3 regions of the Paenibacillus sp. 22594 genome follow, and region 1 is predicted to be linked to each of the others. Evidence: riboswitches for the same ligand, from Rfam matches in the RefSeq annotation. Region 1 holds a riboswitch; each other region holds the start of a gene.
The links. Region 1 has a riboswitch for cyclic di-GMP ahead of ACTJKB_RS09860 (thiamine pyrophosphate-binding protein). Riboswitches for the same ligand answer to the same signal wherever they lie in the genome.
Positions count from the first base shown of each region.

Region 2: another riboswitch for cyclic di-GMP. It lies ahead of ACTJKB_RS12340 (flagellar assembly protein A); the one in region 1 lies ahead of ACTJKB_RS09860 (thiamine pyrophosphate-binding protein).
Region 3: another riboswitch for cyclic di-GMP. It lies ahead of ACTJKB_RS21360 (anti-repressor SinI family protein); the one in region 1 lies ahead of ACTJKB_RS09860 (thiamine pyrophosphate-binding protein).

Region 1 is NZ_JBQENA010000002.1:686,315-690,527, reverse strand. It holds gene ACTJKB_RS09865 (methyl-accepting chemotaxis protein) at 1-1,025, shown strand, start outside; cyclic di-GMP riboswitch class I at 1,524-1,617, shown strand; gene ACTJKB_RS09860 (thiamine pyrophosphate-binding protein) at 1,756-3,369, shown strand; gene ACTJKB_RS09855 (carboxymuconolactone decarboxylase family protein) at 3,443-3,811, shown strand; gene ACTJKB_RS09850 (hypothetical protein) at 4,032-4,213, shown strand, end outside.
Region 2 is NZ_JBQENA010000003.1:366,627-370,839, forward strand. It holds gene ACTJKB_RS12330 (ABC transporter ATP-binding protein) at 1-202, opposite strand, end outside; gene ACTJKB_RS12335 (FUSC family protein) at 501-1,601, shown strand; cyclic di-GMP riboswitch class I at 1,906-1,999, shown strand; gene ACTJKB_RS12340 (flagellar assembly protein A) at 2,103-3,989, shown strand; gene ACTJKB_RS12345 (flavin reductase family protein) at 4,088-4,213, opposite strand, start outside.
Region 3 is NZ_JBQENA010000007.1:37,662-41,874, reverse strand. It holds gene ACTJKB_RS21365 (2-oxoglutarate dehydrogenase E1 component) at 1-2,076, opposite strand, end outside; cyclic di-GMP riboswitch class I at 2,514-2,607, shown strand; gene ACTJKB_RS21360 (anti-repressor SinI family protein) at 2,636-2,791, shown strand; gene ACTJKB_RS21355 (helix-turn-helix domain-containing protein) at 2,896-3,228, opposite strand; gene ACTJKB_RS21350 (TasA family protein) at 3,487-4,095, opposite strand; gene sipW (signal peptidase I SipW) at 4,180-4,213, opposite strand, start outside.

The sequences.
Region 1 (4,213 bases):
CGATTGCCAAGGGTGACTTTACAACCCGGGCAGATGAGAACGGTTCCATGGGTGAAGTCAGCCGTTCCTTCAATACGATGGTCGACAAGCTGAAGAAAATACTTACCGAAGCGTCGCAGATTACCCGACAGGTTATGGATGCCAGCCGCGGGATCGAGGACAAGAATCAGAATCTGAAGATCGTAATGGCCCAGGTCTCCTCCTCTTCCAATGAACTGGCTCTAGGCGCAAATGAAATTTCCGTGGACATCGCCGATATGACCGAATCCATCAAAGACATTGAAACCAAGGTTTCAAATTACACAAGCTCTACCAAAGAAATGAACAGACGTTCCATACATACGCTAGAATTAGTTGAGAAAGGCCGCCAATCCGTGGATACTCAAGCAGAAGGCATGCGCAAGAATATACAAGCTACCCAGAAGGTCGCCGACACGATTGAAGCACTATCACACAATGCCCGGGGGATCACGATGATCACCAAAACCATTACAGAAATCGCCGAGCAGACCAACCTGCTCTCACTCAATGCATCGATCGAAGCTGCACGTGCCGGTGATCATGGTCGTGGTTTCGCTGTTGTAGCCCAGGAAGTGCGCAAGCTTGCCGAGGAATCTACAGCCTCCACCAAAGAAGTATTCAGTCTGGTACGCAGTATTGAGAACGATATCAAGCAAGCGATTGAGAATATTGCCATCAATGAGGAAGTCGTTCAAGTACAAAATGAAATGATCATTGAAACAGCGAATATTTTCGCCCAGATTGTGCAAAGCGTTCAGTACATAACTGAGCAAATTGCTTCCTTCTCTTCTGAGAGTGACATCATGCTGGAGAGCGCGTTGAAAATTTCTGGAGCTATCGAAAACATCTCTGCTATTACTGAAGAAACTGCGGCAGGAACCCAAGAGGTATCAGCAGCAATGAACGAACAAATTAATGCCCTTCAGTCTGTTGCCGTAGAAACAGAGAAAATGACCCAAGCTGTATTCCAACTCCAGAAAACGATCCACATTTTCAAATTTTAACCTCTTTTTTCTCAGGCCGTTTCATATGAAGCGGTCTTTTTTTGTTCACAAAATAATCAATGTTATTTTCAATTAATCCGGTTTTTTCGCAGCAGTAAGAACTGTTATTTCTTTTGCACTTCTCTCCGCTATTTTTACTGAAAATAATAAAATGTATGCGATTGGATCTGAAGGGTGTTTCGTTCACTAGCCTTATTAACCCAGATAGAGAAAGGCTCCGTCCTATTGTTTCGGTCAAATAATCCTTTTTCCGATAAAAATATAGTTCCATGTACCTATTCGATTTCCGTTTCAATATTACTCCACAATTTGTATTATTAAGACTTTTTTGTACTAGAATATTTTGGGGTTCGCCCTATTTTCCACTCTAAACTGCACGTCTTTTTACAATCAACATTGTTCGTTAATTTCGTCAAAAACTGAGCTTTTCAGCACAAATATATTGACAAAAGAGGAGTTAGAAATATATTGTAAAGTAAAAATATGCATTTTTTCAATGCATCATAACGGCAAAATTCTCCGAAAGGGAATGACGCAAAGCCATGGATCTACAGTCTCATTTTTTTGGGACCATGACAGCCAGGTTGCTGAACAACCGAAGGTCTGGGGAAACCTTGTTCTTTACGGTCATTCATTGCAGCCGACCTGTACTCTCGTGAGTGCAGGTTTTCTATTTTTGCTAAATAAAAACATTGGGTAGGTGGATTTTCTGAAAACAGTCGCAGATTATATGGCTGAGGCACTACGAAACCTCGGCGTAACACATTCTTTTGGCATAATCGGTAAGTCTATTTGTCCCGTAGTTCTGAAAATGGTTGATTACGGGATTGAATTTATTCCTGGCAGACATGAGTCCAGTTCCGGGTTCGAAGCAGCAGGCTATGCTCTCAAAACCGGCAGGCTGGGTGTAGCTTTTGGGACCTCGGGTCCAGGCGGAACCAACCTCCTTACTGCTGCAGCACATGCTAAAGCGAACAACCTGCCTGTGCTGTTCATTACCGGACATCAATCTATCAAAGAACTGGGAATTCCCCAGTGCCAGGATTCTTCGTCTTATCTGGCCGACCTGGCGGACATGTTCAGACCCGCTACACTCTTTAGTAAAATGGTGGAGCGCGGCGATCATTTTAGCACCCTATTTAACCATGCTATTTCTATCGCGTTAGGCGGACAGCGCGGTCCGGTCCATTTATGTATCCCGTTTGATGTGCAGACGGAAATGCTGGAAGAATGCCGGATAGTGATCCCTGAGCGTGAACATCTCGTAAGCACTGCTAATTTCGAACGCGTGATTTCAGCAATCAATGCCTCCAGCCATCCTATTATTATTGCCGGCAAAGGGGTTAACCGTTCTACTGCACACCAAGAGCTCATTCAGCTGGCTGAAACTTTTAACATCCCTGTCGTTACTTCACCGGGAGGCAAAGGTGCGATCCCTTGGGATCACCCGTTGTATCATGGACCAATTGGTGTTGGCGGCTGCAAGCACGGTGAAGATTTATTGAACCGCAGTGATCTGTTCATTGTGCTTGGATCACGTCTGAGTGACATGACCATCTGCAATCTAAAGGCTGAAAATCACCCGAAGACACTTATCCAATTTGACGTAGACCCTACCTTCGTAGGAAAAATTTTATCTTCACAGACCATCTCTATAGGCGGCGATTTACGCGACAACTTGGCTTTTTATCTAAAGAATATTGATACCGCTGCTATAAAAAAACACATATCAGAAACCGATGTTCATTATGCGGAAGAGTTGCCTGTTCTCTCCAAGCTGTCATTAGCTTCGGTCATGAGTACCTTGAGCGATTTGATTCCTTACAACAACACCGTTTTTGTGGATGACGGCAGCCATGGCTTCAACGCTGTGAAATGGTACAACGTGAAAAAACCGGGCAGTTTTGTCTTCGATGCCTATTTTGCCTGTATGGGCAACTCCATTGGCATGGCTATTGGCGCTAAGGTGGCTTCCCCTGAAGAAACCATTTTCTGCATAACCGGGGATGGCTGTTTCATGATGCTTGGTGCTGAAATCAACACCGCAGTCTGCAAGAATATTCCGGTAATCTTTATCGTAGTGAATAACATGCAGCTGGATATGGCGCTTAAGGGGATGGAGAAGACCACAGGCAGAATTGACGGCACGATCTTCGAGGTACCTATGGATGCCGTGAAATTCGCTGAGTCACTCGGAGCTACAGGCTACAAATGCGAAACTGCGGAGCAATTCAACATTGCTGTACAAGCCGCTGTTGCGTCAAACCGTGTAGCTGTCATTGAATTGTTGACGGACCGTGATGAAGTGCCTCCAACGGCCCATAGGACGTTGAATCTCAACTAAGATTTAGCAGCGGTAAGAATCATGCTTTTCATGGCCGATCCTTGCCGCTCATTAAAATTCAGGAGGCATCTCTGTGGATAACACCATTAACAGCGGTCTAAAGCATTTTACCAACCTGTCCGGCGACTACGGCGCCAAAGCACTGGCTCCAGTTAAAGAGCATTTTCCCGAACTGGCCGAGTACATCATGGGCAACGCCTACGGGGACATTTTTCAGCGCACAACGATTGGTTCCGACTGGAAGGAAATTGCTGTTATTTCATCTTTGATTACTATGGGGCAATTCGAGCAGCTCGGGGTCCATTATGTGATGGCGCTCAGCGTCGGAATGACTGTGGATCAGATCAAAGGGATCTTACTGCATCTGGTGCCTTGTATCGGCGCTCCAAGAGTCATTACTGCTTTTAATGTGCTGCTAGCAACGCTTGAGGAAATCCAATAAATTCTTTTTCAACAATTTTATACACAATTCGACTTTTTTCTTGCTTATTTGAGAAATATATGATTATATTAGAGGGAAAATATCCCAAAACTATGGTTTTTGTGTCGAATCCAGGCGTAAAACTACAAGTTATTTTGGATATATTCTATGACTGAACGACAACGTACAGTCGACATTCCGTTATTCGTATCACACATTTAATTTTGGGAGAGATGAGCACATGGGTAAATTTATTTTGAAAACCGATTCTGTTAACAAGGTCATTAATATTGAATTAGAAGGCACTTTCTCCAATGAGGATGGTCTCAAATCGATTCAAGCTTATCAGCAGACCGTTAACCCGATCACACCTTCAGAATATGCACTGCAAATTGACTGCAGAAAATTAAATGTTACAGCTCC
Region 2 (4,213 bases), on a different contig from region 1:
AGCCTTCCGTTGGCTCGGCGAAGCCGGCGATCAACCGCAGAATAGTCGTCTTGCCGCAGCCCGAAGGGCCCAGCAGGGTATAGAACTTGCCGCGTTCGATCTCAAAGCTGACGCCTTTTAGTACCGGCTCTTCATCGTCGTATTGTTTAACCACCTGGTCAAAAGAAATAATAGTGCCTTCCGGGGTAGCTATAGCTAACAACCTCCCTTACCTTATGTAATACAACCTATTTTACCCGCTTCTTGCGGGGGACAATCGAAGTGGCATGCTCAGCGCGAGTAAGCGACAGTTCCTCCCTTCCTTCGACATACTTCCATAATATACAGCATAAAGGATAAGACCTATATATGCGATACCATACTTTGTTAAAAATCAGCACCGGAAACTTAACAAGTTCGTAAAAATTAAAGCTCTTCCGGCCTGTTTTGCGGTGCTATAATGAAAACGGCTGAAAGTCACTTCATTTTTTCTCTTAATAACCTGAAAGAAGATGACCCTCATGAACGAAGGATTACAGGACCGCCTGGAGAAATTCGGACTGTCTTTATATATGATACGCGTTACACTGGCTGCTTCACTCTCCTGGCTGACGGTACACACCCTGTATGGAGACAGCTACTTATATTTCGCTCCATTGGCGGCGATTCTGATCACTCAGGGGAGTGTCAAGGCTTCCTTGGAAAAGGGTGTATACCGGATGACCGGCGTTGTGCTGGGCGGGATTGTGAGCTTGATCGTGGGACGATTCTTCGATGTCGGAGCGCTCTCCATTCTGCTGATGCTGCTGATTGGCATCGGAGTCGCTACTGCCTGCCGGATAAATATCCAAGCCATCTCACAGGTCGGTGTAACCTCTGTTCTGGCACTTACCTTCTATCATGATCATTATATCGAGTGGCGGGTCGCCGAAACGCTTATCGGAGTCATTATTGCTCTAATCATCAATATGATTATCGTTCCGCCCAAGGGGTTCGTCAAGGTCAAAGGCTTGGCACTCGAAGGCAGTCTGCTGCTGGCTGATGCCTTAAGCGGCCTGGCCGGTGGCGGACGGGGGGCACCTCAGGTTTCAGATACGCTGACACGTTCCGCTTCGCTGCTGGCGAAGAGCGAGCAGCAGCAAAAGGAACTGCATTATACCTTAACGCATTACCAGTGCCGCAGCGAGCTTCGCGGACTCTCCCAAGCCACCGCACATCTCAAGCAAATTCAATGCTATGTCAAGGAGATCAGCTCAGAAATTGCGCTGCTGCCAACACATCATGCCGCGGCTGACTGGATGGTGGAGATCGTAACCGCCACCGCAGACTGTATCGCCCTCTATGGTACTAAAACTCTCTCAGATGCCGAAAGCCAGCATTCGCTTCCCGAGTCACTGCGCCGGGCCCGCGACCTTCAACTAGCCTGGTTCTCGGAGCTGCAGGGAAAATGCTCACTGACTTCCATCCGCGATCTCGGGGCGGTCTTCTCCCACCTGAACCGGGTGCTGGAGGAAATCGAACAGGCCGACTACGTGGTGATGTCAGCCGCACCGCAGAACAGCAAGACTGAGGCAGCCCGCGCAATGCGCTTCATACAAAAGGGACTCTCCCACAAGCTTTAGGCTTGGGAGCGTCCTTTTTTTTCTGGAGTATCGGCCATAATCCCCCGCTAAATCCCCTTTTAGTTTAGAATTCAATAAATAGAAAAAATCCTTAATTACATTTAATTTACAATAAATCAACAATTAGTTACATTTATCATTATTTATAGTCTAAATCAATTATTCCAGTTGAAAATTCGCTACTTAAGTACTAGAATTAATGTTGTTTGCTGAAGTTTTTATTGGACAGAGTGCCAGTATTGACCAGTTTTTTGTCGATTATAGTCGATTTAATGGGCCTTGTACTGAGTATATATCATTGATCTATTCCTAAAGGCAAACTGTCTGAAAGGGCAGGACGCAAAGCCATGGGCCTAAAAGTACAGGTATTGCTGTTTTATGGTCGCCAGGTTGCCAATAGAGACGCCATTTGGTCGGATATCCCAAGATATCGCATCACGGCTCCATGATGTTCTTTTCTGTTCAGATACCATTGATTATACGAAAAGTGAGGTTACGAGAATGCCGCAGCATATTATCGAACGTTCACGGTACGAGTTCATTGCTTCCATGCTTCTTGGAAAGCACAATCTCATGGATCTTTATTCTGTGGATGCTCAGACGTTTGGCGGAACAGACAGAGCGAAGAACGGCGTTATCATTATCCAGAACAACCAAATTTTCATCACGCCTCCTCTGCCTGGCGGCATGCCCGCTGTAATTTCAGCTGTCCATCCCGTAATCCTTAAGATCAATGGCCAAACCCTCACAGAGCCAACGCCAATCACGTCTGCAGATGATCTCACCTGGGAGATTTGCGAGAAGCCACAATATCAGATTACTGTATCCGATGATAAGCTCAAAGTGTACTTTACGCTTTACCGTGCCGAAAGATATGCCTGGAACCTGGTCAACAGTCCGGCTTCAGCCAATGTCACTGTCCGTGCAGAAATGAACCGCGATTCCTTGTTGTCCGTTCTGTCGATAGAGCAGATTATGTCTGGCTTTGAGAAAAGATCCATTGTCAGCTCGCTCAACATCCCTGCTCTCTATGAAGAGCTGAACAACCCGACCTATCTTCCTGTCTGCATAGCAGAAGGCAAGGCTCCCGTACCCGGGACCAATGCGAGGCTGGAGCTGCTGTTTCAGAAGAAGATAGAAAATGCTTTCAAGGGGACCGGCCTTTCTGATGATGAATCCAGCCACTATGAATTCCTTACTGTAGAAGAAGGCGAAGTGTTTGCACACAAGCTCCCCCCCCAAGAGGGCCTTCCCGGATTTACCGTGTATGGCGGTGTCCTTCCCCCGCCCCCGCCGCGGGACCTTACTCTATTGACCGGACACTATGCGGTACTGCTTCCAGGGGGACAGATCGCTGCCCGCTGTAAAGGCAGACCGCGTATTACCGGAAACGGAACCTTTGTAAAAACGATTGATTTCCCCCAAACCTATAGGGTTCCGCAGAATGATACCGTGGAACCTGCCACCATTAGGTTCCCGGGAGATATTATTGCAGTTCATCCTCTGAACAAGAACACGGTTATTGAAGCCTTGGGTAATGTATACATATACGGTGATGTTCACCACTCCAGAATTGCGGCAACAGGCAGTATATTTATCAGCGGCAAGGCCGTGGATAGTGAATTGTATGCCGGAGCGTTCGGCGCCGCACATCACCGTCTGTGCAGCTTTTCCGAGCTGCTGATTCAAGAGATCTCCAGTCTGAGAGAAGCAGCCAAGAACCTTGCCGAGACGGTCGAGTCCACGATGCAGACGGTGAAGTACGGCTTAGTCATCATGCTGCTGTTGGAGAGCAAATATGATCATCTCCCCCTTCTGATTGGCGATATGCGGGAACTATTGTCGGACTTGAGCGCTGACTACCCGCAGGACACCAAGATTGTGAGGCACATGATGGATATTTTTCTGAAACCCGGACAGTTTACTGACCTCATTACAGATGCGGGAATAGGCTCTTTTCTGAGTCTGCTTAAAAAGCTTATCGAGGGAATCTCCCTCATGCAGGAGGAGCAAGTCCGGATCGATATTTCGGGGGCACTGAACAGCATCATTAAATCCGGCGGAGATATTCATATTCATGGGGAAGGGATTGGCCGGAGCACGCTGTGTTCCTGTGGCGATATTTATTTTGCGAAGGATGGTTCCATGTGCTCCGACTCCGCTATGGAAGCAGAGGGAACGATCACAGCTCAGAATGTTAGCGGAGAGTCCCTTCCCGGATCGCTTCTTGTTGCAGGTCACCAAATCACAGCGAGCACCATTCATAATGCATCAGTAACCATAGACGGGTATTCCTTGGAGATTGCTAAACCCGGCGGAGGATTTACGTTTACAGCCAAGAGCTTGAAACAAAAATGCAAAGAATCAGGCGCTGTTCCCGTCGAATAACCACCAGAATCCGTTACATACAGCTGAATCGCCAAAAGAAAAAAAGAGACCCTGCAGAGCCGCGTGGCGGCATCCTGTAGAGTCTCTTTTCCGAGCGCTCAAGATTCGTACTGGGGTCTTTCTAGCTCAAACGTCCGGCCGATTGCCGCATATGAAGCTCCCGCAAGACGGCTGACCGGCTTCAGCTTGGCAGCGTCAATACGCCCACCCTGAATCAGTTCATC
Region 3 (4,213 bases), on a different contig from region 1:
GCCATACTGTGCTTCCCAGATCACGAAGGTTTCTGGCGCGAACACATTGTAGCCGTATTCGTAGCCGAGTACCGAGGCTTCCGAGAGCGGGCTGTTGTACACCCCGAAGGAGGCCTTGGAATTGCTAAGCTGGTGCAGCGGAGAGAACAGCGCACCTGTCTCGCTGTCGTGCAGCACCAGATGACGGTGGGCGAAGGTCCCTCTCTGGGAATCCTGGCCGCTTAGGCGGATCGGCGTACCGTCCTTCAGGATAGTGGCGAATGCCAGCGTTTCGGCCAGTGCCCAGTCTACCCGTTCCCCGTCATTCAGCGCATCCTTGCGGCGCTGCAGAATCCGCTCCAGCTTCGGATACACCTTGAAGCCTTCCGGTACCGTAAGCAGCTCCCGGTTGATCTGCTGCAGCTGCTCCAGCTGCACCGCCGTGGATTGCGGCTGGGCTGCTTCCGTTTCGAGTGGTACCGAGGTTTTGGCTTCTCCGTTCTTACGCTTGCCATCCTTCATCAGGTCGAAGGCTTCCTGCAGCACTTTTTCGGCATCAAGGTTCATCTGGCTCACATCATCTGCTGTGATGATCTTCTCCCGCTGCAGGCGTTCCGCATAGATACGGTAGACCGTGGGATGGTTCCGCACTCTGCCGTACACAATCGGCTGTGTGGTTTCAGGATCATCCATCTCATTATGGCCGTGGCGGCGGTATCCGATCAGATCAATCACGAAATCCTTCTTGAACTGATTGCGGTAGGCGCTGGCCAAGCGGACAGCCGAGATGCAGGCCTCCGGATCATCGGCATTGACATGAACCACGGGGATTTCATAGCCTTTGGCAAGGTCGCTGGCATAATGGGTAGAACGGGAATCTTCACTTTCGGTAGTGAAACCGATCCGGTTATTGACGATAATATGCACCGTACCGCCATTGGAGTACCCTTTGAGCTTGCCGATGTTGAGCGTTTCCGCAACAATCCCTTCGCCGGGAAAAGCGGCATCCCCATGCATCAGCACAGCAATGGCCTTGTTCGTGTCGAGCTGCGGCAAACCCGGGGAATTCCGGTCTTCCTGAGCTGCACGTGTAAAGCCTTCAACGACAGGGTTGACGAATTCCAGATGGCTTGGGTTATTGGCCAGTGTAATCCGGGTCCGGACGGTCTCGCCCTCGCGCACGGCGCGGTCAGCGCCCAGATGGTATTTCACATCGCCGGTCCAGCCGTAGTTAATGCCCATGGAGCCTTCAGAAGGGAAAAGCTCCTTATTCGGAGAATGATGGAATTCCGAGAAAATAATATCATAGGGTTTTCCGAGAATATGAGCCAGCACATTCAGCCGTCCGCGGTGGGCCATGCCCATCAGGATATGCTCTGCACCATCATGCGCGGCGGCACGGACAATCTCGTCCAGCATGGGAACCAGCGCGTCATTGCCTTCCAGGCTGAAGCGTTTTTGGCCGACAAAGGTCTTATGCAGGAAGGTCTCAAACTGCTCTACCTGGATCAGGCGGTTCAGCAGCTCTTTGCGCTCAGTATTATTCAGCGGCGCGGGGGAGCTTGTGGACTCTGCTTGACTGTTCAGCCAGCGAAGCTCCTGTTCGTCGTGCACATGTCCGAATTCGTAGGCGATAGTCTGCGTATATGCCTGACGCATCCGGTGAACGGCATCCCAGGCGGTATGAACATCCGGCGGCGCATTCTCCCAGATCAGCGAGGCAGGCAAGGCAATCAGGTCCTCGCGGGTCAAGTCATAGGTTTGATAATCCAGCCATTTCGCCATAGGGTTGTTCCCCTGCTCCAGCGGATCGATATTGGCGGCCATATGGCCATATATACGAATATTGGCGATTAGCTTGGAAGCTCGTACGGCCTTTCTAAGCCACGCGGTGTCTCCCGAAAGGGCCGGTTGCGGGGCCTGAACGGCATCCGGAGCGAGCGGAGGAGGGCCGGAAACGGTAAACAAATCGCGGTAATGATGTTCTACGGATGAAGGATCATGAACAAATTGCTCATATTTTTCTTGAATGTAGCCCAGATTGGGGCCGTGATACTTACTCCAAATGGATTCGTTATAGGGCTCTTTAACTGCCATGAATACATCCTCCTAACGGATGAACTCCACGTGCCGCATGAGGCTTGGGCGCCCAGTGGAGCTGCGATGGTTGCGGTTTCATTCCTCATCTTATTGTGCTACTTTCAAGGCGTGTAATCAATTCATACTTTCGGGGAATCCGTTCGCAAAACGGCATGATTCAGTCCTTAAATGATGAAAAACGGATATCGGTTACCGGAAGCTGGATGTGAACCGTATAATAAGGTGATAATTACCTACGAATGCCCACAAATGCTTCATGAACAGTTCCTAAGGTCATATCTATTGGACAAATCCCAGCAAAAAAAACTGTTCTTTTGCACTACTTGTCATAAATAAATTCCATAAATCGACACACTTTTCTTGTGAGATCTTATATAATGTTATTGCGGATAACGGTTTCATTGTTTTCTAACCAGATCCTTTCATGTAAAGGATCCAGTAAAGGGTAAACCTGCTGAAAGGCAGGGACACAAAGTCTCGGGTCTAATGTAGAAATGCTTCAACTACTACGACGGCCGGACTGCCTGGGGACGCAAAAATTCTAGGAGGAGATATCTTGGATAAGTCCAACCAGGGGAATGACGGAGAACTGCTGATGGGTGATCTGGATCTAGAATGGGTGTATTTGCTGATGTCGGCGAAGAAAGCAGGCATCGGGGCAGATGAAATCCGCCGGTTTTTAAGTGAAAAGACAACGTTGCAGGTGATGTAGGGGCGTTACTTTGCGGGAATACATACAGAAAAGGGCACAGCGGTCATACGCTGTGCCCTTTTCTGTATCGCTGGAGCCTTAGGACAACCTAGGACGATCGTCCATTATTGATCCTTCTGCTCCAGCCGCCATTTTTGATAATCGAGGAATTCTTTGAATTCCCGTTTGCTTATACCGGAAGCCATGGCTTCCTGAACGAGCCGGAACCATTCGCCATCTAGTGCGGATTCGTCAGTCTCTGAGGGCTCGCCATAGAGCAGGCTGTGGATAGACACCTGGAGCGCATCGGCGATTTTTTCGATGAATTGAATAGAGGGGTTGGATTGGATATTTCTTTCTACATTGCTTAAGTATGATTTTGCCACATCAGCCTTGTCCGCTAATTCGGATAAGGACCAGCCTTTTTCCAGACGGAGTTGGTGGATGCGACTTCCCATATTATCCGGCACGATTACAACGCCCCTCCGTACTTATTGTTAAAATATAAGAATTTATATGTTTCACGCTATAAATTATCCTTATATTTCTCGCTGAAGCGGATACCGTCTTTAAATGACGGCGAAGCCGTTTCCACTTGTCAGTATAACAAATTTCCGTAAAACGGACAAAAATCAATCGTTACAAAGAAAAAACAGCCTAATCTGCTCCGGCTCCGGAATCAGGGTAGGCTGCTTCAGAATGCAGTCCGTTATGAATTAATAATCTTTTTTAGGGCCTTGTTTGGCCTCGAAGTTCCAAGTCAGCTTCAGCTTATCCTTTTGGAAATAGTTCTGCGTTTCACCGTTGTCAACGAATTCGAACTTGACTGTAAAGCTGTCGCTGCTCTGAGCTTTGATGCCGTCAGCTTCCGTCCAGATTTGATCCAGACCGGTATTGTTTACAAGATCGGGGGTTTGGCTCTTCAAGGCATCCAGTGTGGTTTCGTATACGACAACCTCCGGTGTGAGAATGGTTCCTTTATCATTGTTTTTCAGAAATTTAACCTTGATGAATTTGCTGAGATCGACACCGTTGTTGTCGCCAAGCGTATCTGTAATCTCTGTGGTGGTCTTCAGCAATATTGAGCCGATATCCAGGGTTCCGTCATTTTTGAGCTTGAAGGTTTTGCTTACGGTATCACCCGGTTTCAGGTTAGGGATATCCACGATTACGGAAGGATCAGAATTCAGATCCAGTGTGCCTGCTGCGAAGGTTGCCGTACTTGTCGCAGTATCGCTGAAATATGCGAAGGTTCCTCCGCCAATCAAAGACAAACCGAGTGCTGCCGATGCCATGCCAAAACCCAATGTTTTCTTGATACCCATATTCTAATTCCTCCTCTGATTAGTAAAGCGAATGATAAATGTATATTGTATCTTCCGTTTCGTAGGCGGAAGCGGACAATCGGATCAGGGCTGTATGTCAGTTCCCGGAGGTGCCTGG